One region of the Bacillus sp. NS1 genome, then DNA from elsewhere that is predicted to be linked to it. Evidence: riboswitches for the same ligand, from Rfam matches in the RefSeq annotation. Region 1 holds a riboswitch; each other region holds the start of a gene.

Region 1 (8,152 bases):
CGCTAGCGCCAATTAATTGTATGATTTCAGTAAATCGCGGATATAGAGTAGGAATGATCGTACTGATGACTTGAAGAGGAATCAAACTGGGACGCATATAGCCGAATTCATCTAACTGAGCGTCATTTTCTGATTTGTCAATGAGTGCTTTGATTGTTTCCAATCCAACAATAATTTCAGAGAGCTTTTCTTGTATGTGCTGGTATTCAGAAACATTAATGGTGTCGACCAAAAGTTGTGCAACACCTAATAGAAATTCAATTTTAATCATTTGCCTAATGACGACCTGATGAAAGGTAAAGGCATGAAAAGAGCTTTTTGTCATGAAATCTTTTGCTGCTTCAACATTATCGTAAAAAAACACCCGATCCCATGGCACTAACACGTGATCGAAAACAACAATTGAATCCATTTCTTCATACCTTGAGCTTAAGGGATGATTAAAGGCCGACTCGCTTAATACAAATGATTCTCTAGTGATAAATTTGATGCCTTTTGTATTAGAGGGAATCGAAAAAGCAAAGGCTTCATCCGTTTCAAAGAAAAATTTAGGTACTGAAAAAACTAAGATTTCATCCGTTAATCCGCCTTGGGTAGCTAGCAGACGCGCGCCATGTACAATTAATCCTTTTTCGGTCCTATCAATGACTTTAGCAGATATCGGTTTTTCACTGAAGCCAAAATAGGATTGTGACCGGTTCACTTGGGGGGTAATGAATGTATGGGTAAAGGAAAGATCACGCTTAGAAGCTTGCTTATACACGTCTAGTATATGTTCCGGAAAACATTTATCTCGATCTCTAAAAAGCTCTGCTGACGATGCAAAGCTCATCATCACCGTATTCATGTAATCCGGACTTCTTCCCATCATTCCATGGGTATGTCTAGCCCAATGTTCAATCATGTTCCTTCTTTTTTTCAAATCGCTCTTGGTTTTAGGTTGGAGATAGGACAGACCGATTCGATCATGATCTCCAGGAAGGCGATAAGTCAATTCATTCATTAACTCATCCTTCGTTTGCAAATCATAAAGCGAGCTTTTCGTTTTGAGTATTCCTTTAAATGCAGGATGATCAGAAATATGACCCTGTATTTTCTCGCCATCATACCATATTTCGTTTTCTAGTTTATTCAATCGCTCAATGAATTCTTTTCCATTGATGATCCCCATTTGACATTTCGCTCCTTCGAATCATGCTGCGTATTGTTATTATATTTTCGAAAGAACAGCCTGTTCAGCCAATTTGAGATAGGAAAAGCCTTTTTTAATATCCCATATAGAAAAAACGAAAAGGAGAATTTAAAATACAGAAGTGGAATCATCACAGGAACAGCTTAATTTAATAGAGGAAATCTCAAGAATCTCTATTCCAGTTGGCGGAAGAACTTCAAACCGCCATTCATCGTTTTAGATATTAATTAGGTTACATCACGTTAAAAATCCCATCTAATTCGGTGGGGTTTTACAACATCGTTACAGTGGTTGTTTCTAAAAATCGGAACTAACTTCTTTCAAGTTAGCTCCGTTTGAATGACTAGTCCAAATTTTGATCAATAGTCCCTTCAAAATAATCATCGCTCACCTGTTCATGAGTTTCAGCCAATCCTTTTTCCAATTGCGTGGATCCTTTATAATCTGAGGGGGCGAAATATTTTCCAGCCACATCTGTGGTGTCATTTATGTTTTCTTTATTATGATTTTGAGTTTCAGCGTTTGCATTTTCTGTCTTACCACTTTCATTTACAGTCTGCTGAAAATCATATTCCTTGTCAATTGAAGAAAATCTTTTGTAGTCATCCGGTCTGTCTGCTCCATTTTTTTGAGTCACTTTACTCACTCCAGATTATTGAAATTTAATTGTGTCATATCAAATTAAGGTTAAAAAGTTTATTTGTTTCTTTTAGGATCAGAACCATGTTTTTTAGGATCATCTACTTTAAAAGCTGTTTCAGTCTCATGGTCATTTCTTATTTGCTCCATACTTGAATTTTGAATTCCTTTTTTACTCATTGGTGTCACCCCTTTACGAAAAGTGTTGAATATCAACTCTTCTTATTCTGTCTGTTAGGCAGGTATTCATTCGCTTTTTTTCACTGGTTCTTTCCATTAGGCAAGAGAGTAAGTTTCATGTCAGTCATATTATTTAATATGGGTAAAGGTCATTTTGAAACCTTTTGTTAGCACACTGCGTATATCAAGAGGCTTTATAAAGGCTGAGAAAACACTGTACAATACTTTTGGAAGAAAGCGTTTTATTCAATTGGTTATTGATTAAAAATTTAAAAATAGAGGTGTTGGGGATGAGTATTCACATTGCTGGTGCGCCTTGCTGCTGGGGTGTAGACGATCCGAAAAATCCATATCTTCCGCCATGGGAGAGAGTGCTGAAGGAAGCATCCCAAGCCGGTTATAAAGGGATCGAGCTGGGGCCGTACGGCTATATTCCGATTGATATCGAACGAGTTCAAGCTGAGTTTTCTAAGAGCAATTTGTCCATTGTTGCCGGTACCATTTTCGATGATTTAGTAACAGCGTCAAATTTGGAAAAATTGCTGCAGCAAGCAGACGATATATGTTCTTTTATGACAAACCTTCATTTCTCTTTTCAGGAAAAAAGGGGGCACTTTACACCGCCTTATTTGGTCCTGATTGACTGGGGACACGACGAAAGAGATTACAAGGCGGGGCACCCTGATCAAGCGCAACGGTTATCTAAAAAGGACTGGAACCGTATGATGTCTCATATTCGGACAATCGCGCAACGGGCATGGAAGCGATATGGTGTGCGGACCGTCATCCATCCTCATGCAGGGGGCTATATTGAGTTTGAGGATGAAATTCAGCAATTATTAAAGGATATCCCATACGATATTGCGGGCCTTTGTCTTGATACAGGGCATTTGTATTATTCAAAGATGGATCCGGAACAATGGCTCAGAGACTGTGCGGACCGTATCGACTATATCCATTTTAAAGATATTGATGAAAATGTATATCAGCAGGTGATGGGGGAGCATATCCGCTTTTTTGATGCTTGCGCAAAAGGAGTCATGTGTCCGATTGGCCAAGGAATCATTAACTATGATTCAATTCATAAATTGCTGAACGACATTCATTATGACGGCTACATTACGATCGAACAGGAACGTGATCCGAGAAACTCTGATGCTAGTTTAAGAGATGTCAGTCAGAGTATTGCTTATTTAAAAAGTGTTGGTTACGAGTGATGGGGAAGCCAGAATGAATAACGGTGATAGACCGATAAGCTGGGCAATGGTTGGCGGTCGGTGAAGTCAGATTGAATACATTCATCGTTCAGCAGCAATTGCGTGATCATCACTTCCAATTAGTGCAGGCGCATCTGATATCATTCCGGAACGGGGAAAAGAGTTCGGTCCTGAATTTACATGTTTCTACGGAACGCTGTTATTCAGATTTTCGGAACATGTTTGAAGAAGAAGCCAAACATGAAGACAGAATTGAGGCTTGAAGCGGGAGTGGAAGGTGTCCATTGGGTGGAATATTAATAACATGCTGAAAGCGCTACGAAAGCATACGTTTATCAAGATCATAACGTTATCAATCAGCAGGAAAATAAAAAACAAATTGTGTGGAAAGGTCGTTTTTAGCGTTTTGAGAAAAGAAAAATAATTGTGTTTTGATCGTTTTATCACCGCTTTATGGCCAAAAGTTTTGGTGGTGGTCAATCCATACAGCTAAACTGAGAAGAACGTGATAATGAATCTCGTTCTCCTCAGATTTGCTTTATTCACCCTGATGTTTCTCAACTAATGTGAATGTCCATTCTTTTAACATATGTTTCTGTATATACCTTTTTCCGTTTATTTCTATGTAAGGAATGTCTTTCATGTCTCCGGCTAACTGTTTTGCCTCTGTTGTTGTTATTCCTAAAAAATGACCGATATAAAAGTAAATATCTCTTTCTTTTATAAGCAAGATATCACTCTGTTCATTACCTTTTGATTGGTTCATCTGCTTTAAGCCTTCTCCGATAAAATATCCAGCCAAAGCAACACCGATTCCTAAAAAAACGTCCATATGCATGCCTCCATTATGTCGATGTTATGTTATACGAGCTTGGCATACTCCGGGTTTCATTATTAACCAAAAAAACCGCCATAACGTGCTCTGGGCGGTTTTTTCGTTCATGCTTTTTCAATCTTCACACGGCCAGAAAAAAAGGTGGCGCCGCCGCCCATATCGGACAAGCGATCTGGGGTAAGCGCGTTTACAAGCTGTTTTTTTCCTGGTTCATCCGCCCATAATCCTTGGCTGACTACGACACCGGGCAGCACTTGTTCTCCGACTGCAGCGGTCAGCTCGCATTCTCCCCGGCCGTTCCAAATTCGTACAGGATCCCCATCAACGATTCCATGTTCTTCAGCATCTTTTGTGTTGATAAAGAGCTTTGGCGTTTTCTCAAGCTTGATGTGCTTTACATTGTTGGAGAACGTTGAGTTTAAGTAATTATGGTTTGGCCCCGGAACATACATAAACGGATGTTCGTCATCGCATGGAAGAGGCGTATGTGTCGGTAAAGCCGGGAAACCAGCTTGTTTCATTCTCTCTGAATATAATTCTATTTTTCCGCTTGGAGTTGGGAGTTCGCCTGGAAACAGCGGCTTTTCGCGTTGCGCTTTCATAAATGAATGCTTAGTAAGTGAATCGTAATCAATTTCCGCCAAATATGGGTTATCCGGATGGTCAAGTGCCTGGCGGATTAATTCTGCATCTGAATCTTTGAGCTCCTGGTCTGTGAATCCCATTGCTTCAGCAAGTAATCGGAACACCTCAGTGTTAGACTTGCTTTCTCCATATCTCTCAATCACCGGCAGCTGAAGCTGAATGTAATGGTGCCAGTAGGAGGTATAAAAATCAGTATTTTCAAAAGCGGATGTTGCAGGCAGTACAATGTCCGCATATGCAGCTGTTTCCGTTAAAAACAAATCATGAACCACAGTAAACAGGTCTTCCCGCAACAATCCCTGTCTGACTTTGTTCGCTTCTGGCGCGACAACGGCCGGATTCGTCCCGTAAATAAAAAGAGAGCGAATAGGTGGATCTGTTTCCAAAAGCACTTTGCCCAGCTGATTCATATTAAACGATCTCGGTGTGTGCCCTTTCAGTAAGTCAGGCCGCTGCAAGGCACTTGTGTTATATTCTAAAATTCCGCTGTTATGCTTAATTGCACCGCCCCCTGTGTGCAGCCATTGGCCGGTGATCGCCGGAAGACAGGCAATCGTCCGTACAATCATCCCGCCGTTATCGTGGTGCTGGAGTCCGTTTCCGATTCTGATAAAAGAAGGGGAGGTTTCGCCGTACATTCTTGCCAGCTGATAAATATCTTCGGTACTGACACCAGTGATCAGTGATACCTTTTCCGGATCATACTGTTTCACGTGTTCACGGAGCTCTTCATAGCCGACCGTGTATTCAGACAGAAATGCTTTATCATGAAGGTTTTCTTTAAATAAGATGTTCATGATGCCAAGGGCAAGTGCGCTGTCAGTTCCGGGTTTTATGGGAATAAACCAATCTGCGAGACGTCCTGTCTGATTTTGATGAACATCAATGACGACAATTTTGGCACCTTGTTTTCGTGCTTTTTGGGCGATAGTAATTTGGTGCATATTTGTGCTGACTGCGTTGATTCCCCAAAAAATAAATAGTTTCGTATGAATGGTTTCCTCGGGATCGATTCCCGCACTTATACCCATCGTATATTTATAGCCCTCAGATCCCGCTTTGCTGCAAATCGTTCGTTCAAGCTGGCTTGAGCCCATGCGGTAAAAGAATCGGCGGTCCATTCCTTCAGCTGTTAATTTGCCCATATTCCCGTAAAAACTGTATGGAAGTATGCTTTCAGCGCCCTCTTCATCAATTAGCTGTTTCCAGCGTGAGGTGATGGTATCGATCGCCTCTTCCCAAGAAATCGGTTCAAATATTGCCCGGCCTTTCGCCCCTGTCCGTTTGAGGGGTGTAGTCAGCCGCTTTTCATCATAAATGCGCTCCGTCATGTTTCGGACTTTGTTGCAAATGTTTCCGGCCGTGACTGGATGATCAGGATCACCTTGGACTTTCACAATTTTTCCGTCTTTTTTATGTATTAACAATCCGCACTGATCCGGGCAGTCAAGCGAGCAAACGGATTTAAAAATGCCGTTTTGTTGTGTGGCAAAAGATTTCATGGCCCAGTTCCTCTCTCTAGTTAGATATATTGTAAGAATTATAACATTTCGGATGATAACGTCAATTCTGAAAAAAGAGATTGACATCAATCTGAGACTTCTTTATTATAAACGTATTCTTCATTCCGAAAATTACATATTCAACGTTTTCTATCCAGAGAGGTGGAGGGACTGGCCCTATGAAACCTCGGCAACATTATTGTGCCAATTCCAGCAAGCGTCAGCTTGAAAGATAGGAAAGCAAGGTTTATACCGGCGTCTGTCAGTAAACAGGGCACGCTTATACATGAATCTCTTTCCATCTTCGGAAAGAGATTTTTTTTTATGAAAAATATGATGAAAAGGATGTTTTGCACCATGACGGTTTTGGTTACAGCACCGTACAACGAAGAAGGAAGAAAAGAGCTTGAAGAATTGTTCGGCTCAGTTATTTATCATTCCTGGAAGGAACAAGGCCGGGCATACCGGGAAGATGAACTCATTCAACTACTAAAAGAATCACATGCGATAGGCTTGATTACTGAGCTTGATCAAGTAACAGACAACGTATTTGCATCTGTTTCAGGCCTTTCATTTGTGGGCGTGTGCAGAGGAATGCCCTCCAATGTGGATGTGGCTGCAGCGTCAAAAAGGGGCATACCCGTTTTCTATACACCTGGGCGGAATGCACAAGCCGTTGCTGAAATGTTTATCGGCAATGTGATTTCCTTTCTCCGCCATACCAGCACCTCTAATCAATGGCTGAAGGATGGAAAATGGGACAGCGATTACTTGCAGGCTTATGTCAAATTCAAAGGGAATGAATTAACGGGAAAAACGGTCGGCATGGTTGGGTTCGGCGCGGTAGGGCAAAGGATTGCAAAACTGTTGACAGCGTTCGGCTGTAAAATAAAGTATTACGATCCATACGTACAGGACGATCTTCCCCTATATGAAAAAGTATCTCTTAAAACGGTGTTTTCAGACAGTGATATCGTTTCTGTCCATCTGCCTCGTACCGAGGAAACACTAGGACTTATTGATCGGTCGTATTTTGATCTAATGAAAGAGAGTGCGATTTTCGTCAATACTTCGAGAGCAGTTGTGGTAAACCGTGAAGATCTTTTATCTGTATTAAAAGAACATAAAATCAGAGGAGCGATTTTAGACGTTTTTTATCATGAACCTCCAGAGGAATCAGATTACGAATTCATCTCATTGGCTAATGTTCTGGCAACACCGCATCTTGCTGGAGCAACCTTCGAAGTGGAGGATCATCACGTGACGATCTTGAACGGAGCTCTCAAAAAGTGGAAGGGTGAAAAAACTCTTAATATTCCGACATTGTATAACAAAGATGAACTAAAAACAGAGGTATAAGAAAGGAGGGTAACGCAATGAAAAAACAAAAAGGCTATCTCGTTTTTGATATCGGCACAGGGAATGCGAGAGTAGCGGTCGTGAGTGTATCGGGAAATGTTCAAACAGTTGAACGGGAGGACATCGTGTATTCAACCGATACGCTTTACCCAGACAGCCGTTATTTTTCTCCTCAGTTGCTGTGGAAGCAAGTGATGAAACTGGCAAAACGTGCACTTTCTCGTTCTCGTGATATTGACATCATTGGTTTGACATCGACGAGTCAAAGACAGGGGATTGTGCTGATCGATCAAAACGGCGACTCTTTTCTCGGGCTGCCGAACATTGATAATCGCGGCCGTGAGTGGGAGGAGTGCATACCCAATCGAGAAGAGATATACAGCCGCACAGGCCGCCTTCCGACTGCACTTTTTTCTGCGCTCAAGCTTTATGGTTTAAAACAGCGTCAGCCCTCTTTATGGCAAAAAACTGCTAGCTTTACGAGCATCAGTGATTGGGTGACATACCAGCTGAGCGGAATTTTGACATATGAACCTTCGCAGGCAACAGAAACCCTGCTGTTTGACGTAAAGCAAAACACTTG
Region 2 (8,152 bases), on a different contig from region 1:
TTCCTTATCCGCGATGTACATTGTATTATAAACATCAGAATCATTTCTGACAGCGACCGATCCGGCGACAATATGAACGCCATGTTTTTTTGCTGTTTTCTTCAGCCAGCTCTGAGCAAAACGCCCGTCTTCATCAGCGAGCTCATCAAGGTTGGCCAGGTCATATCCGGTCGTCCATAATTCAGGAAGAACAAGAACATCAGCATGCTTGCTTTCTTTTTCGATCAAAAATTCAGCCTTTTTGATATTTTCCGAACGTTTACCATATGAAATATCAAATTGAAGACAAGATATCGTCCATTTCATCTTTTTATCACTCCAAATTTTTCTTTACTTTTTTCATTTAACCATATATGATGATGGACTATCATTTCAAGATTTTTTTAGAAGGTGAGAATAGATGAAATTTGAACAGTCTCATGTATTGAAGGAATTGCCTAAACAATTCTTCGCTTCTCTGGTGCAGAAAGTGAACCAAAAGCTCGCAGAAGGGCATGACGTCATCAACCTCGGACAGGGAAATCCGGATCAGCCGACTCCGGAACATATCGTCGAGGAAATGAAACGAGCCGTTGCGGATCCTGAAAATCATAAATACTCGTCTTTTCGCGGCTCGTACAGTCTAAAATCAGCCGCAGCAGCATTTTATAAAAGAGAATACGGCATTGATCTTGACCCGGAAACTGAAGTCGCTATATTATTCGGCGGGAAAGCCGGTCTGGTCGAGCTCCCGCAATGCCTGTTGAATCCCGGAGATACGATTTTAGTTCCTGATCCGGGCTATCCTGATTACTGGTCAGGTGTCACACTCGCGAAAGCGAAAATGGAAATGATGCCGCTCGTAAAGGACAGGGCGTTTCTTCCTGATTACAGCAGCATCGCCGCCGAAGTGAGAGAACAGGCGAAATTGATGTATTTAAATTATCCGAATAATCCGACTGGAGCTATTGCTACATCTGAATTTTTTGAAGAAACGGTCAGTTTTGCGAAAGAAAACGGGATCTGTGTCGTTCACGATTTTGCTTATGGCGCTGTAGGGTTTGACGGCTGCAAACCGTTAAGCTTTTTGCAGACTGAAGGTGCGAAGGATATCGGAATTGAAATTTACACGCTGTCAAAAACGTATAACATGGCAGGGTGGCGGGTCGGCTTTGCCGTCGGAAACGCTTCGGTCATTGAAGCAATCAATCTTTATCAAGACCACATGTTTGTCAGTCTTTTCAGAGCGACTCAGGAGGCTGCAGCAGCGGCACTGCTAGCTGATCAGACGTGTGTGGCGGAGCAAAATGCCCGATATGAGAGCAGGCGAAACGCTTGGATCGCTGCATGCCGGGAAATCGGCTGGGATGTGACAGCTCCGGCAGGTTCATTTTTTGCATGGCTGCCTGTGCCTGAAGGCTATACTTCCGAGCAGTTCTCAGACCTTTTGCTGGAAAAAGCAAATGTGGCGGTTGCGGCTGGAAACGGCTTCGGAGAATATGGCGAGGGCTACGTCAGAGTCGGACTGCTGACAAGTGAAGAAAGTCTCAAAGAAGCCGCTTATCGAATTGGGAAACTGAACCTGTTTACCCAAAAAAGCATTGACAAGATTTGATAACGGTGGGATAATTCAAAATAATTTATAAAATCTATATTTTCTTATCAAGAGCAGGCAGAGGGACGAGCCCGATGAAGCCCGGCAACCGACTTATAAAGCACGGTGCTAATTCTTGCAGCTGGCGGCTGAGAGATAAGATTCGGACGAGAAACGAAACCTCTTTAGACGCGATTGCTGTTTGAAGAGGTTTTTTTATATGGATGTAAATGAAAGGAGCTCAGGCATGAGTGAGTTAATAGCAACATATCTCCTGACCGAACCGGGAGCCGATACAGAGAAAAAAGCAGAACAAATCGCAACAGGATTGACAGTAGGCTCATGGACAGATCTGCCTCTAGTGAAACAGGAGCAAATGCAAAAGCACAAGGGACGGGTGATAAAGGTCGAGGAAAGAGAGGGAACTCCTGCATCAGGAAAACAAGCGGTGATCACAATCGCCTATCCTGAAATCAATTTCTCTCGGGATATTCCGGCTTTACTGACAACAGTGTTTGGCAAGCTGTCGCTGGACGGAAAAATTAAATTACTCGATCTTCACTTCTCTGAGGCATTTAAGCGCACACTGCCGGGACCGAAGTTTGGCGTATACGGCATTCGGAAACTGCTGGGAGAGTTTGAGAGACCGCTGTTAATGAGCATATTTAAAGGGGTCATCGGAAGGGACCTGAGTGATATTAAAGAACAGCTCAGACAGCAGGCGCTTGGCGGAGTTGATTTGATTAAGGACGATGAAATTTTCTTTGAGACAGGGCTGGCGCCTTTTGAAACAAGAATTACAGAAGGAAAGCAAATATTGAAAGAAACGTATGAGCAAACCGGACATAAAACGCTGTATGCGGTCAATTTGACTGGACGCACGGCGGATCTGAAAGACAAAGCGAGACGCGCTGCCGAATTGGGGGCGGATGCACTTTTGTTTAATGTCTTTGCTTACGGCTTGGACGTCATGCAAAGCCTAGCGGAAGATCCCGAAATCGCAATCCCGATTATGGCACATCCAGCGGTCAGCGGGGCGTTTACGTCTTCTCCGTTCTACGGCTTTTCTCACGCTCTTTTGCTCGGAAAATTAAACCGGTATTGCGGTGCTGACTTTAGTCTCTTCCCATCTCCATACGGTTCGGTTGCGCTTCCAAAAGAAGATGCGCTGGCGATTCATGAAGAATGTGTGAGAGAGGATGCCTTTAACCAAACATTTGCCGTTCCGTCAGCAGGCATTCATCCTGGCATGGTTCCGCTTTTAATGCGGGATTTCGGTATAGATCATATTATTAACGCCGGGGGAGGCGTACACGGACATCCAAACGGCGCCCAAGGCGGGGGCAAAGCGTTCAGAGCCATAATTGATGCTGTCTTAGAAGCCCAGCCGATTGATGAAAAAGCCGAACAATGCAAGAATCTGAAGCTCGCGCTTGATAAATGGGGAAAGGTTGAAGCCGTATGACGACTCGAAAGCCTTTAATTATTTGTGATTTTGACGGAACCATCACGATGAACGACAACATTATAAGCATCATGAAAACATTCGCTCCGCCGGAGTGGACGGCATTAAAAGACGGCGTCCTTTCCAAAACGCTGTCAATCAAAGAAGGTGTCGGGCGGATGTTCGGCCTTCTGCCCAGCAGTTTAAAAGAAGAGATTACAAGATTTGTATTGGAAGATGCAAAAATCAGGGAAGGCTTTCGGGAATTTGTAGCGTTTATCAATGAGCATGAGCTGCCGTTTTATATCGTAAGCGGAGGAATGGACTTTTTTGTATATCCTTTGCTTGAAGGCATTGTGGAAAAAGATCGTATTTATTGCAACCATGCGTCATTTGACAGTGACTATATTCATATTGATTGGCCTCATTCCTGTAAAGGGACTTGTAGCAATCAATGCGGGTGCTGCAAGCCGTCGGTGATACATGAACTTTCTGAGCCAAACCAATATATCATCATGATCGGTGACTCGGTTACAGATGTGGAGGCGGCAAAGCTATCAGACCTTTGCTTTGCAAGAGATTATTTATTAAACGAATGCCGGGAGCGGAACCTGAATCATCTCCCGTATCAAGATTTTTATGAGATAAGAAAAGATATCGAGAATGTAACGGAGGTACAGGAATGGCTGCAAAACAAGAACGCTGGAGAGAACTCGCTGAAGTAAAACGGGAATTGGCAGAAAGAGATTGGTTTCCGGCGACTAGCGGCAATCTGTCTATTAAAGTTTCTGATGAGCCTTTAACATTTCTCGTCACTGCAAGCGGAAAAGATAAACGCAAAGAAACGGATGAAGATTTTCTGCTGGTGGATCAAAACGGAGAACCTGCCGAAAGCGGGCATTCTCTAAAACCGTCAGCGGAAACGCTTTTGCACACACATTTGTACAATAAAACCAATGCCGGATGCTGCCTGCACGTCCATACAGTAAACAATAATGTAATCTCAGAGCTATACGGAGACCAAAAGAAAATCACGTTCAGAGGCCAGGAAATAATAAAAGCGCTCGGCCTGTGGGAAGAGGATGCAGAAGTGACCATTCCGATCATTGAAAACCCGGCTCATATTCCGACGCTCGCGGCTCTGTTTGCGGAAGAGATTTCAGATGATTCAGGAGCTGTTCTGATCCGAAATCACGGTATTACAGCTTGGGGCAGAACAGCGTTTGAAGCAAAAAGAGTCCTTGAAGCATATGAATTTTTGTTCAGCTACCATTTGAAATTGAAAACACTCCAGCACCAGCTGGTTAAATAAAAGGAGGAACTGAAATGGCAACAATTCGAATTCATGATGAGGCAAATACAACGATTGAAAATCAAGAGGAAGTAGCAAGCTTTCTGGACAGTCAAGAGGTTATTTATGAGCAATGGGATATTGCGAAGTTACCGGAACAGCTTTCAGAGAAATATGATCTGACAGAAGAAGAAAAACAGCAAATCCTTGATACCTTTGAAACTGAAATTAAAGATATCTCAGCCCGCCGCGGCTACAAAGCACAGGATGTTATTTCATTGTCAGACAGCAATCCGAAACTTGATGAACTGCTTGAGAATTTTAAAAGAGAGCATCACCATACAGACGATGAGGTTCGTTTTATCGTTAGCGGACACGGCATTTTTGTCATTCAGGGCAAGGACGGCACGTTTTTTGATGTCCGTTTAAACCCTGGAGATTTAATCTCCGTGCCTGAAAATATTCGCCATTACTTCACACTTCAGGAGGACCGCAAAGTTGTCGCGGTGAGAATCTTTGTCACAACTGAAGGCTGGGTTCCGATTTATGAAAAAGACAGCGTGAATCAGTAAGCAGGAAAAGCCCCGTTCATCGAACGGGGCTTTTTATATTTATTGCAAACGCCACTTTTCATATTGTGACATTTCTTTTTTAATCAGCGTCCAAATCAAACCTAATACAGCTGCATCATCAATGATCCCTAGACCGAGGATAACGTCTGGAATGATATCGAGTGGCATGGCGATATATAAGATGGCAGCAGTTAGAAGAAAAAGCGTTTTTACCTGTGAACGGGGATAATTGCCGTTTCTCCAATCCCGAATCATTTGTGAAAAAACAGTAATGTGCTGAATGTATTTTTTTCGGTTTTTCCTTTTTAAAATCGCTTTTCCGCCTGCCGCTCCGAGCATTATTGCTTTCTTTTTCTTCATTGGGCATACCTCCTGCCTGGCGGCGTGTTTAAGATATTCTTCACCTGGGTATTGTTCTTCTAATCCTATCAATATATCTATTATACCTGAAAAAATAACTTATTTAATGAAAATATGTTTACAAATAAAGTATAATCTGTAATAATGCACAATAACCCAATCAAACTTGTTTCCTATTTCTTAGCGGCGAGGGGTGAAGTGAATGGGCGGTTCTTCTGAACAAGAAAGATTGTTGGTGTCTATTGATGAAAAAAGAAAGTTAATGATAGATGCCGCTAGAAAGCAGGGATTTACAGGGCATGACACGATCAGACACAGTCAGGAGCTGGATTGTTTAATAAATGAATATCACCAGCTCATGCAAGAAAACGAACATTCTCAAGGGATTCAAGGCCTTGTAAAGAAATTAGGCTTGTGGCCCCGCAGAGACGTTATGCCAGCATATGATGCAAATAAATAGCGGCGCTATCAAATGCATATATAAAGAGAGAGGCTTTTCAGAAGCGCTCTTTTTTTCTGGAAAAATTCATATGAAAGAGGGAACTGATGAAAGAACTGGCGATTCTCATTACTGAAATGGTCAATCAATTTCATGATGCTTTTATTTCGTTATGCGGAATGTTTGGCATTCATTTAACTGACAAGGAAATGCATTTTTGGGTGATTGGCATTTTTGGCATAATCTTTTTCGGCGTCACTCACGCTGTATTTACATGGCTTTCTAAATGGAGCATGACAGCCTTGTCCTTTATCTATACCATTACAGTGATCATTGTTATCGTTTTTGCGATTGAAATTCAGCAAAAAGTGACGGGGAGAGGGAATATGGAGTTTTTAGATGCAACGGAAGGTTTAAAGGGTTTTTTGGTATTCTTTTTGTTTTCCTTGCTTCTAAAATTGCTGTTCCGCTTCATCAAAATACTGTTTTCTGGCAGAACAGCAAGCAAGTCGAACGGCATTCCCCGGTCACGAAGATAAAAAACCCTCCTGACATGTCAGGGGGGCTATGAAGCGGATACAGGGAGAGTGATCGTCACCTCTGTGCCTCTTCGCACTTCACTTTCGATATGAATGGAGCCACCGTACATCAGAACGATCCGTTTACATACGACAAGGCCGAGACCGGTTCCTTTTTCTTTAGAAGTAACAAAGGGAAGGAAGATATGATCCAGCATTTCCTGAGAAATCCCTTCACCGTTATCCACAACTTTGATAATAGCCTTTTTATCCAAAGCTCCCACGGAGATCGTCAGTTTGCCTCCTTCAGGCATTGACTCGAGGCCATTTTTTGCTACATTTAAAATCACTTGTTTAATATGATCTTTGGTACATTTTACGAGTAAGGGCTGCTCGGTTGAATACTGTAGTTCGACTTCAACATTGTATAGGTTGCCCTCAGAATAGATAATCGGCATAATTTCACCGATAATATCCTGAAGCGAGTTCAGCTCCCATTTTTCAGCTGTCGGCTTGCCTAGAACGAGAAACTCACTCACAATTTGATTAATGCGCTTTATCTCCTGTTCGATAATGGAGAAGTAAAGCTGATCTTCTTCACCTTTATATTTCTTTTGCAACAGCTGAATAAAGCCGCTTATGCCGGTGAGCGGGTTGCGGATTTCATGGGCTGTACTGGCAGCAAGCGTTCCGATCAGTTCTAATTTTTGCGCCTCATTTTCTGAGCGCTCCAGTTGTGTCTGCCGCTTCAGCAAATAATACAGCACGAGAATAAAAAGGATATTCAGCAGAACAATACTACATGAAAGCGGAAGCACAAGGCTTTTCGTCAGTTCTTCTATTGTAACCGGGTTCGGATATACTTTCATATTCCAGCTGATTTCATCCAGATAACCGCTGACAGGTTTCTGATCTTTTGCATGAGAGGCCTGTCCGCTCGTAAAAATCATTTTTCCGTCTTGGTTCACAACTTCAATATAAACATCAGGGCTAAGTAAGTTAATGAGATTTTTCAAATAATCAATTTGAATAGCTGCGACAAGATATTCTGTCACATTTCGTTTTGAGTCCAAAACAGGGACACAAATTGTAAAAATCGGCTGGCCTGTAATTCTGCTCGAGTAACTATCTGAAATGACTGTCTTTTTTGTTTCCTTCGCTTTTGTAAAAAAAGATCTGTCGGCCAGGTTTACTTTCGTTTTTAATTCTGTTGTGCTTGCGGTGACGTCTCCTTTGGCATTTAGAAAATAGAGACCGGAAAATCTTGGCTCTGAATCAAAGGTTTTTTCCAAAATCGACTGCATTTTCTTTATATCAACCGGTCTGTCGATGGCGATGGACAAGGAGGTCATTCTCGCCTTTGTTTCTCCGATTAAATAATTGATTTTGTTGCGGTGAAGGTTCAGCATTACACTCGCTTCTTGCTTATGTTCTGCAGCTATTGTATCTTTTTCTTTTTCATATACGAAAAAGCTGATGACGATTGCCGGAATAACGACCAGTATTATATAAAGTTTGACTCTCCCGCAGGCGCCTTTTAGTATTTTCAATTTGCATCGCTCCAACATACACCTGATTAGAGGTATTATATCATTGTTTCTTCATCTTTAATAAGAAAAAATAACCAAAAAAATTAGAAAAAGATGTTGTGCTGCTTATCATATAAAAAAGAAGAGAAATATTGGAAAGATTTTTATTGACATTTTGGTCTTTGTTTATTAATGTTTCTCTGTAACGGTTTCTAAAAGGATGATTGAGACATGACAGAAAAATCACTGAAGTTATTTATCGTGCTGTCGCGCGCGTATCGGTCTATTAACGATCATATGAATAAGCATATTCATAAGCATGGACTGAATCCGACTGAATTTGCTGTGCTAGAGCTGTTGTACCATAAAGGTGATCAGCCGCTGCAGCAAATAGGAGATAAAATTCTCTTGGCTAGCGGGAGCATC
Region 3 (8,152 bases), on a different contig from region 1:
CATGATATGTATGTGTTTCTGGGTATGTTGTTATCTTTCTGACAAGTTCTATTATATAACCTCCTCCTCTATTCGTCAACTGCTTTTTTAGAAAAACTTTTTTTCGGACTTGCTGTTCTGTTCCTCGGCTATTATAATATGTCTTAATTTTCTAATAATAGGGGTGATGGGGTTTGCATTCTTTGATTTCTTCGGATGATGTTTGGGTATTATGGGGGTTTATTGCGGTGTGGGCGGCAGTGAGCATCGGGCTGGAGCAGCGCTTTAAGTGGGCGTCCGCTGTGTCTGGCGCTATTATCGCGCTTTTAGGTGCAATGGTGTTTACAAATATAGGGGTGCTTCCTGTTGAATCGCCTGTATACGATACCGTTTGGGCTTATGTGGTGCCCTTGGCGATTCCCCTTTTGCTGTTTCAAATCAATGTGCGGCAGATTTTTAAGGAAAGCAAGCGTTTGTTGTTTATTTTTCTGATTAGCTCCGCCGGAACAGTGCTTGGGAGCGTCCTCGCTTTTTTTCTTTTCAAACAGCATATTCCTTATCTAGATAAAATCGGCGGAATGATCAGCGCCTCTTATATCGGCGGCGGAGTTAACTTTGCGGCGATGGCAGCAAAATTCGAGACACCGGGAGAGTATGTATCGGCTACTGTTGTGGCTGATAATTTTATGATGGCGCTTTTGTTTTTTATCTTAATCAGCATTCCTGCAGTTAAATGGTTTCAACGGCATTATGCTATGCCGTTTGAAGAAAAAGTGAAAGCAGCTGGAAATAGGGGAAACAGTGCAGAAAGCTATTGGAAACGGAAGGAAATTTCCTTAAAGGATATCGCTTTTAATGTAGGTGCTGCTTTTGCGCTTGTTGCGGTTAGTGTGAATATTTCCGGTTATTTCAAAAGCATTTTTTCTCACCCTCTATTGGCCGGAACGCTTGGCGATCAATATCTGATGCTTACGTCTTTAACTGTTCTTATCATTTTTCTATTCCCGCGTTTTTTTGAAAGGCTTAATGGATCTCAGGAGCTTGGAACCTTTTTGATTTATTTGTTTTTTGTGGTGATAGGCATTCCTGCAGATCTGCGCTTAATCGTCACCAATGCGCCTCTTATTCTCTTATTTGTTTTGATTATTGCAATCAGCAATTTAGCTGTTTCCTTAGCGGTCGGAAAATTGTTCCGCGTACGGCTTGAAGAAATTCTGCTCGCTGTCAACGCTGCTGTCGGGGGGCCTACGACCGCGGCTGCGATGGCAATTGCCAAGGGATGGCGGGAGCTTGTCGCCCCGATCATGCTTGTCGGTACGCTCGGCTACTTAATTGGAAACTATGTCGGCACCTTTATGGGAAACTGGTTTTCTTCTTTCTTATAAAAAGGATTTTTACACGTTCCTCAGAATAATGTAAGAGGAATGCTGACATGAGAACGGAGAGATCATTGTATGTTAAAAGGAAAAAACATCTATATAAGACCTTTAGAAGTAAAGGATGCGGAACAAAATCTGCGGCTGCAAAGCGAAAACCGGGATTTTTTTGAACAGTTTTCCATGATACGCGCAGACGATTATTATACGGTTGAGGGGCAAAGAAAAAGGATAGCAGAGTATCAGCAAAGACTGGAGAGTGATGAAGAGTATCATTTTGGCATTTTTTCAACCTCGGACGATACATTAATCGGCACGGTTTCGCTCTTTCAAATCATCCGCGGAGCGCTGCAAGCTGGGTTTATCGGGTATTTTTTAGACAAAGCCCATAATGGAAAGGGCCTTATGACAGAGGCGGTCAGATTGATTGTTGATTTTGCGTTTCACGAATTGAAACTGCACCGTATTGAAGCCGGTGTGATGCCCCGCAATCTCGGGTCCATGCGTGTATTGGAAAAAGCGGGATTTCATAAAGAGGGCATCGCCCGCAAAAATGTGAAAATCAACGGCGTTTGGGAGGATCATCAAGTCCTCGCGATTCTGAATCCTGATGATGAACAATAAAAGAAGCCGGGCCATCCCCGGCTTCTTTTTTAACGAACCGCCACTGGCGCAATTTCTTTCAGCGCTTGTTCGAAATCACGTTCTAAATCGTCTGCATGTTCGACTCCCACGCTAAGACGGAGCAGGCCGTCTGTGATACCGCGTTTTTCACGCTCTTCCTTGGGCATTGCCGCGTGAGACATCGTTGCCGGATAGGACAAAATCGATTCCACAGCGCCAAGGCTGACAGCGAAGACTGGAAGTGATACATTCTCTACTAATTTCTTAACAGCCTCTTTGCTTTCAAGCTCAAAAGACAGCACGGCGCCCGCTCCCGTTGACTGGCTTTTATGGGTTTCAGCGCCCGGATGATCAGCCAGCCCCGGATAATACACGCGTTTCACCGCCGGATGCTTCTGAAAAAACTCCGCAAGCCGCTGCGCTGTTTGGCTCGCTTTTTCTAAACGGACCTGCAATGTTTTTAATCCGCGCAGCACAAGCCAGCAATCTTGCACGCCAAGAACAGCACCGAACGCGTTTTGCAGCTTATACAGCTGTTTCCCAAGCTCTTCATCCTTGACAGCAGCCAGGCCTGACAGCACATCGCTGTGTCCGCTCAGGAATTTTGTTGCGCTGTGAAGCACAATATCCACGCCGAGATCAAGCGGACGCTGCAGAGCAGGAGTCATGAATGTATTGTCCAGAAAGGTCAAACAGCCGTTTTCCTTTGCAAGCTGAACAACCGCTTTAATATCAGTAATCCCAAGTGTCGGATTTGACGGTGTCTCCATATAAATGACCTTTGTATTTGGCTTGATATTCCGCGCCACTTCGTTACTATCCGTCATATCAACAAACGTATGCTCAATGCCAAACCTGGTCAACACCTCTGTCACCATGCGGAAGGTTCCGCCGTATACATCTTCTGTCACAAGAACGTGATCGCCCTGTGACAAAAGTAAAAATGCTGTTGAGATCGCAGCCATGCCTGAACTGAAAGCAAATCCTCTTGTTCCACCTTCCAGTGCGGCAATTGTTTCTTCGAGAGCTGTTCTTGTCGGCGTTCCTGAGCGGCTGTAATCGTATGCGCCAAACTCTTCAAATGAAGATTGGTGAAAAGTCGATGCGTGCTGGATCGGTACACTAACCGCTCCGGTTGCGCCGTCTGTTTTAAATGGATTGTGCACGAGCTGGGTTTCCAGCGTCCAATTGTGATTATTCAAAAGAAACAGCTCCCTCTTTGACCTGACATAGTGCCTGTTTTAGGTCCTCTTTTAAATCTTCCGCATGTTCAATTCCGACCGAAAAACGCAGCAAACGATTGCAGACCCCGTTTGCGATGCGGATCTCTTCAGGAATATCCATGTGCGTCTGTGTGGCAGGGTATGTAATAAAACTTTCCACCCCGCCGAGGCTTTCTGCAAAACAAATGGTCTTCAGCGCTTTTAAAAATGGGTTGACCCACTCTTCTTTTTGCAGACGGAAGGACAGCATGCCGCCTTTTCCGGGATACAGTACATCGGCAATTTCATCCTGCTCTTCTAAAAACGCCGCAAGCTCCTGCGCGTTTTCCTGATGCTGGCGCATTCTGAGGCTCAGTGTCTTCATTCCTCTCATCAGAAGCCACGAATCGAATGGAGGCAGGACGGCGCCGATCGCATTTTGATGTTGAAACATTTCCTCACCAAGCTGCTCATCCTTTACAACGACAAGTCCAGCAAGCAAGTCGTTATGCCCGCCTAAATACTTGGTTGCACTGTGAATCACAATGTCGGCTCCCAGCCCAAGCGGACGCTGCAAGACCGGGGTATAAAATGTATTATCAACGATCAGCAGAAGACCGTGCTCTTTTGTTATCCGGGCGATCTTTTCAATGTCCGCCTCCTGCATGAGCGGATTTGTCGGTGTTTCCACAAACACCGCTTTTGTGTTCGGCGTAATCTTAGAGCGTAAACAGTCCTCATCGCTGAAATCATCATATTGAAAGGTTAATCCGTATTTTTTCCATTCATTTTCAAACAGACGGTACGTGCCGCCATATAGATCCGATGAAACGATCAGTTCGTCTCCGCTTTTAAATAGAGCCATAATCGTTTGGATGGCTGCCATTCCCGAACTGAAGGCAAGCCCCCTCGCTCCATTTTCTAAGCTGGCGATCGCATCCTCAACAAGCTGGCGTGTCGGATTCTTTGTGCGGACATAATCAAATCCCGTTGATTCTCCGATCCCTCTGTGGCGGTATGCTGTTGATAAATAAATAGGAGGACTCACTGTTCCCGTTACTTCGTCGCTTCGGTTCCCGATTTGGGCTAATTTCGTTTCAACGTGCTGTGACATATAGCTGACACCTTCCCTTTTCATAATAAAAAACCCCTTCTTCATAAGAAGAAGGGGTTTAACGCTTCTTCTTATCTTCCAAGCATAAAAAACGCTTGCTGGATTTAGCACCTTGGCGTTTTGCACATATGCAAAACAAGCCGGTTGCTGAGGTTTCTAAGGGCCAGTCCCTCCACCTCTCACGATAAGAAATATCGATTTCAATTTTCTGATTGTTTTATATTAGCGCAATTTGCAGTTTATTTCAACACTTTTTTCTTCGAGTTCCGAACTGTTTAAAGAGAGAAATTTCTAATAATTCATGGTACAATAATGAAAAACAGCAAGAAAGTCTAGTGATGTCCTGGAGGAATGTATTATGGCACCGAAAAACGGCACAGTGCAAGAAAAGAAATTCTTTTCAAAAGAGCTTAACGAAGAAATGACTTTGCTCGTTTATCTGCCGTCCAACTACTCCCCGCTTTATAAATACCATGTCATTATCGCGCAGGACGGCCACGATTATTTCAGGCTGGGGAGAATTGGCAGACAGGTCGAAGAATTGCTGTCCAAACGAGAAATAGACAGGAGCATTATTATCGGTGTTCCTTATAAGGATGTAAAAGAGCGCCGAAATACCTATCATCCGGAAGGCTCAAAATTTTCAGCGTATAAACGGTTCATCGCCCATGAGCTCGTTCCGTTTGCGGATGGCGAGTACCCTACCTATCAGGTTGGCTATGGGCGAACGCTGATAGGGGACTCTCTCGGAGCGACCATATCGCTTATGACAGCGCTTGATTATCCGAATATGTTCGGTAACATCATCATGCAGTCTCCCTATGTAGACAAACATGTATTGGAAGCCGTGAAACAGTCGGACGATATCAAACACCTCTCTATTTATCACCAGATCGGAACAAAAGAAACTGAGGTCCACACGACAGACGGAAACATTCTGGACTTTACAGAACCGAATCAGGAGCTGAAACAGCTGCTGGAGGAGAAGCTTTCCGATTATGTTTTTGAACCATTTGACGGAGATCACAAATGGACATATTGGCAGCCGCTCATCACGCCGGCGCTGAAAAAAATGCTTTGACACTCTATCATACTTTATTTCCAGGAGGGACATAATATGAAATACGGAATCGTTTTATTTCCATCAAAAAAACTCCAAGACCTTGCGAACTCTTACAGAAAGCGCTATGACCCAAGCTATTCCCTAATCCCGCCCCATTTGACGCTGAGAGCATCGTTTGAATGTGCAGAGGAGAAAGCGGATCAGCTTGTATCCCACCTGAGAAACATCGCAAAGGAGTCCCATCCAGTGGTTCTCAAAATGACAAAATACAGCTCATTTTCGCCTGTCAATAATGTCATTTACATCAAAGCAGAGCCGACGGAAGAATTAAAAACACTCAATGAAAAGTTATACACCGGTGTACTGGCTGGTGAACAGGAATATAATTTCGTTCCGCACGTGACGGTCGGCCAAAATCTTTCCGACGATGAGCATTCAGATGTGCTGGGACAATTAAAAATGCAGGAAGTGTCGCATGAAGAAATCATTGACCGTTTCCACTTGCTTTACCAGCTGGAAAACGGATCGTGGACAGTATATGAAACCTTCTTGTTAGGCGGAGGAGAATAATCGTTTGGAAGCAGTCATCGCAAAAAATGAAGAACAAATGAAAGATGCATTTTATGTAAGAGAAGAAGTCTTTGTCAAAGAACAAAACGTGCCTGCTGAAGAAGAAATTGACGAACTTGAAAATGAGTCGGAGCATATCGTCGTGTATGACGGCGAAAAGCCTGTCGGCGCCGGAAGATGGCGTATGAAGGACGGCTACGGCAAGTTAGAGCGGATCTGTGTATTAAAAAGCCACCGCTCCTCCGGTGTCGGCGGCATCATTATGAAGGCACTCGAAAAAACGGCGACAGACGGCGGCGCTTCGGGTTTCATTTTAAACGCGCAAACGCAGGCTGTGCCGTTTTACAAGAAACACGGGTATCGCGTGCTTTCTGAAAAAGAATTTCTCGATGCCGGCATTCCCCACTTACAAATGATTAAGGACTAACAGCATCCGGGTCTATAGAGACCCGGATTTTTTCCGCACATAAAAAACCGTTCTCTGGAAGTGAACGGTTTTTTATACATATCGATTAATATAAGTGCCCATTCCTTTTTCTCGCAATCTCTTATAAAGAGAGCGCTTACGTTTCGCCTCGTTAACTTTTCTTTCAGCGGCCGTTTGATTCTCCTGCTGCTTTTCAAGTTCCTTGTATACCCGCTGAAATGAGACATAGTTGATTTTTTCGGTTCCGGCATAATCCTGCTTATGTCCAATCGTTCTATTTGCATATTGAGCGTATTGCTGGTTCTTAATTTGACCTGCATATATCATACGATACCCATCCTTCTGCTGTCTCTTTTCCCTAAAACTTACTTTTTGAAACACGTTTCTTTTGATATGATAGTCTTTGTCTTTATTGAACACCTTTTTTTGATTGGGAGGATCCCTTTTTGAAATGCGCCCGACTGAATGATCGAACCATACATTTACATACATATTCGAGAGAACATTATCAATTCCTTTTTGAAGAAGGAATAAAAGGACATTTATTTTGTTCTCATTGCGGAAAACCCGTTTTGTTAAGGCTCAACATTGCGGATCCGCCGGAGTTTATCCACCGCAAGCCAGGCCATTTTCCGGCATGTGAGGAGGCCTGCGAAACGAAACCCGCTAAAGAGGAGAAAAAAGAAGACTATCAGGAATCCGGTGTCTTTCGTTTGCCCAAGGGGAAAGCAATCGCTGCTGAATCGTCTCCAGCTGTCATGGAATGGCAGCAGCCGAGAAACATTAAACCAAGAACACCATTTGTACAAAAAACAATAGAACCTGATACGAGTCTTTTTCCGTCGGTCGGCTTGAACACGGATCAGCTGAAAGCTGTCACGGAAACGGAAGGCCCGCTGCTAGTGCTTGCAGGTGCAGGAAGCGGAAAAACACGGGTGCTAACGGCGCGCGCCGCCCACATGATTGAACACTTAGACATACCGCCGGAAAACATGCTGCTAGTCACCTTTACGACAAAAGCCGTCGCCGAAATGAAAGAGCGTATGGCCAAGCAGTACGGATTACAGCCTGCAAAAGTCAGAAGACTTGTCACCGGAACATTCCACAGCTTGTTTTATAAGATTTTGTATCACTATGATTCTGCTAAATGGAATGGCGAACATCTGCTGAAAATGGAGTGGCAGCGGGAACAATATATCAAAAAAGCACTCTATGAAGAAGGTATTGATGAGAAAGAGTTCCCCGTTGATCAGGCCCTGCAGCAGATCGGTTTCTGGAAAAACACTTATGTTCCGAATGAACGCATCCCTTTAAAAGATGAGTGGGAAAAACAAGTCTATCGTTTATATGAACATTATGAACGACAGAAAAAAGAACACAACCAATTTGATTTCGATGACATGGCTTCAGCCTGCTATGAATTGTTTATCGATCGGCCGGATCTTCTGGAACAATATCAATCTCGGTTTACGTATATCTTAATTGATGAGTTTCAGGACATTAACCCGGTTCAATATAAAATTATGCAAATGCTGGCAAGCCCGGAGCAAAACCTGTGCTGTGTCGGAGACGATGACCAGTCCATCTACGCGTTTCGCGGAAGCAATCCGTCTTTTATTCTTGATTTTCAAAAGGATTATCCCGGAGCGAAGACGATCTATTTAACTGCGAACTACAGGTCTACGCATCCGATCGTCTCAAGTGCTGATATCGTCGTGAAAAAGAACAAAAACAGATATGCCAAATCGCTTGAAGCGGCGCGTGATGACGTCCAGGTCCCTGTGCTGTTTTATCCTT

What was found. Region 1 has a riboswitch for S-adenosylmethionine ahead of AC4CV5_RS15575 (2-hydroxyacid dehydrogenase). Riboswitches for the same ligand answer to the same signal wherever they lie in the genome.
Region 2: another riboswitch for S-adenosylmethionine. It lies ahead of mtnW (2,3-diketo-5-methylthiopentyl-1-phosphate enolase); the one in region 1 lies ahead of AC4CV5_RS15575 (2-hydroxyacid dehydrogenase).
Region 3: another riboswitch for S-adenosylmethionine. It lies ahead of metI (cystathionine gamma-synthase/O-acetylhomoserine thiolyase); the one in region 1 lies ahead of AC4CV5_RS15575 (2-hydroxyacid dehydrogenase).

The regions. Positions count from the first base shown of each region.
Region 1 covers NZ_JBZAZF010000003.1:947,054-955,205, forward strand. Annotated here, with positions in the region: gene hpaB (4-hydroxyphenylacetate 3-monooxygenase, oxygenase component) at 1-1,171, opposite strand, end outside; gene AC4CV5_RS15550 (YozQ family protein) at 1,536-1,829, opposite strand; gene AC4CV5_RS15555 (biofilm-forming protein) at 1,889-2,011, opposite strand; gene AC4CV5_RS15560 (sugar phosphate isomerase/epimerase family protein) at 2,302-3,228, shown strand; gene AC4CV5_RS15565 (hypothetical protein) at 3,767-4,060, opposite strand; gene AC4CV5_RS15570 (molybdopterin oxidoreductase family protein) at 4,168-6,210, opposite strand; SAM riboswitch class I at 6,358-6,449, shown strand; gene AC4CV5_RS15575 (2-hydroxyacid dehydrogenase) at 6,535-7,569, shown strand; gene AC4CV5_RS15580 (FGGY-family carbohydrate kinase) at 7,587-8,152, shown strand, end outside.
Region 2 covers NZ_JBZAZF010000002.1:459,386-467,537, forward strand. Annotated here, with positions in the region: gene AC4CV5_RS07895 (carbon-nitrogen family hydrolase) at 1-306, opposite strand, end outside; gene mtnE (methionine-glutamine aminotransferase) at 401-1,594, shown strand; SAM riboswitch class I at 1,636-1,736, shown strand; gene mtnW (2,3-diketo-5-methylthiopentyl-1-phosphate enolase) at 1,821-3,038, shown strand; gene mtnX (2-hydroxy-3-keto-5-methylthiopentenyl-1-phosphate phosphatase) at 3,035-3,742, shown strand; gene AC4CV5_RS07915 (methylthioribulose 1-phosphate dehydratase) at 3,700-4,329, shown strand; gene mtnD (acireductone dioxygenase) at 4,344-4,880, shown strand; gene AC4CV5_RS07925 (YkvA family protein) at 4,920-5,240, opposite strand; gene spo0E (aspartyl-phosphate phosphatase Spo0E) at 5,443-5,700, shown strand; gene AC4CV5_RS07935 (hypothetical protein) at 5,787-6,218, shown strand; gene kinD (sporulation kinase KinD) at 6,245-7,765, opposite strand; gene mhqR (MarR family transcriptional regulator MhqR) at 7,958-8,152, shown strand, end outside.
Region 3 covers NZ_JBZAZF010000002.1:293,087-301,238, reverse strand. Annotated here, with positions in the region: tRNA gene AC4CV5_RS07020 (tRNA-Val) at 1-1, opposite strand, end outside; gene AC4CV5_RS07015 (DUF819 family protein) at 174-1,364, shown strand; gene AC4CV5_RS07010 (GNAT family N-acetyltransferase) at 1,434-1,979, shown strand; gene metC (cystathionine beta-lyase) at 2,009-3,181, opposite strand; gene metI (cystathionine gamma-synthase/O-acetylhomoserine thiolyase) at 3,174-4,295, opposite strand; SAM riboswitch class I at 4,364-4,486, opposite strand; gene AC4CV5_RS06995 (esterase family protein) at 4,654-5,376, shown strand; gene AC4CV5_RS06990 (YjcG family protein) at 5,413-5,928, shown strand; gene AC4CV5_RS06985 (GNAT family N-acetyltransferase) at 5,933-6,355, shown strand; gene AC4CV5_RS06980 (hypothetical protein) at 6,428-6,682, opposite strand; gene AC4CV5_RS06975 (ATP-dependent helicase) at 6,802-8,152, shown strand, end outside.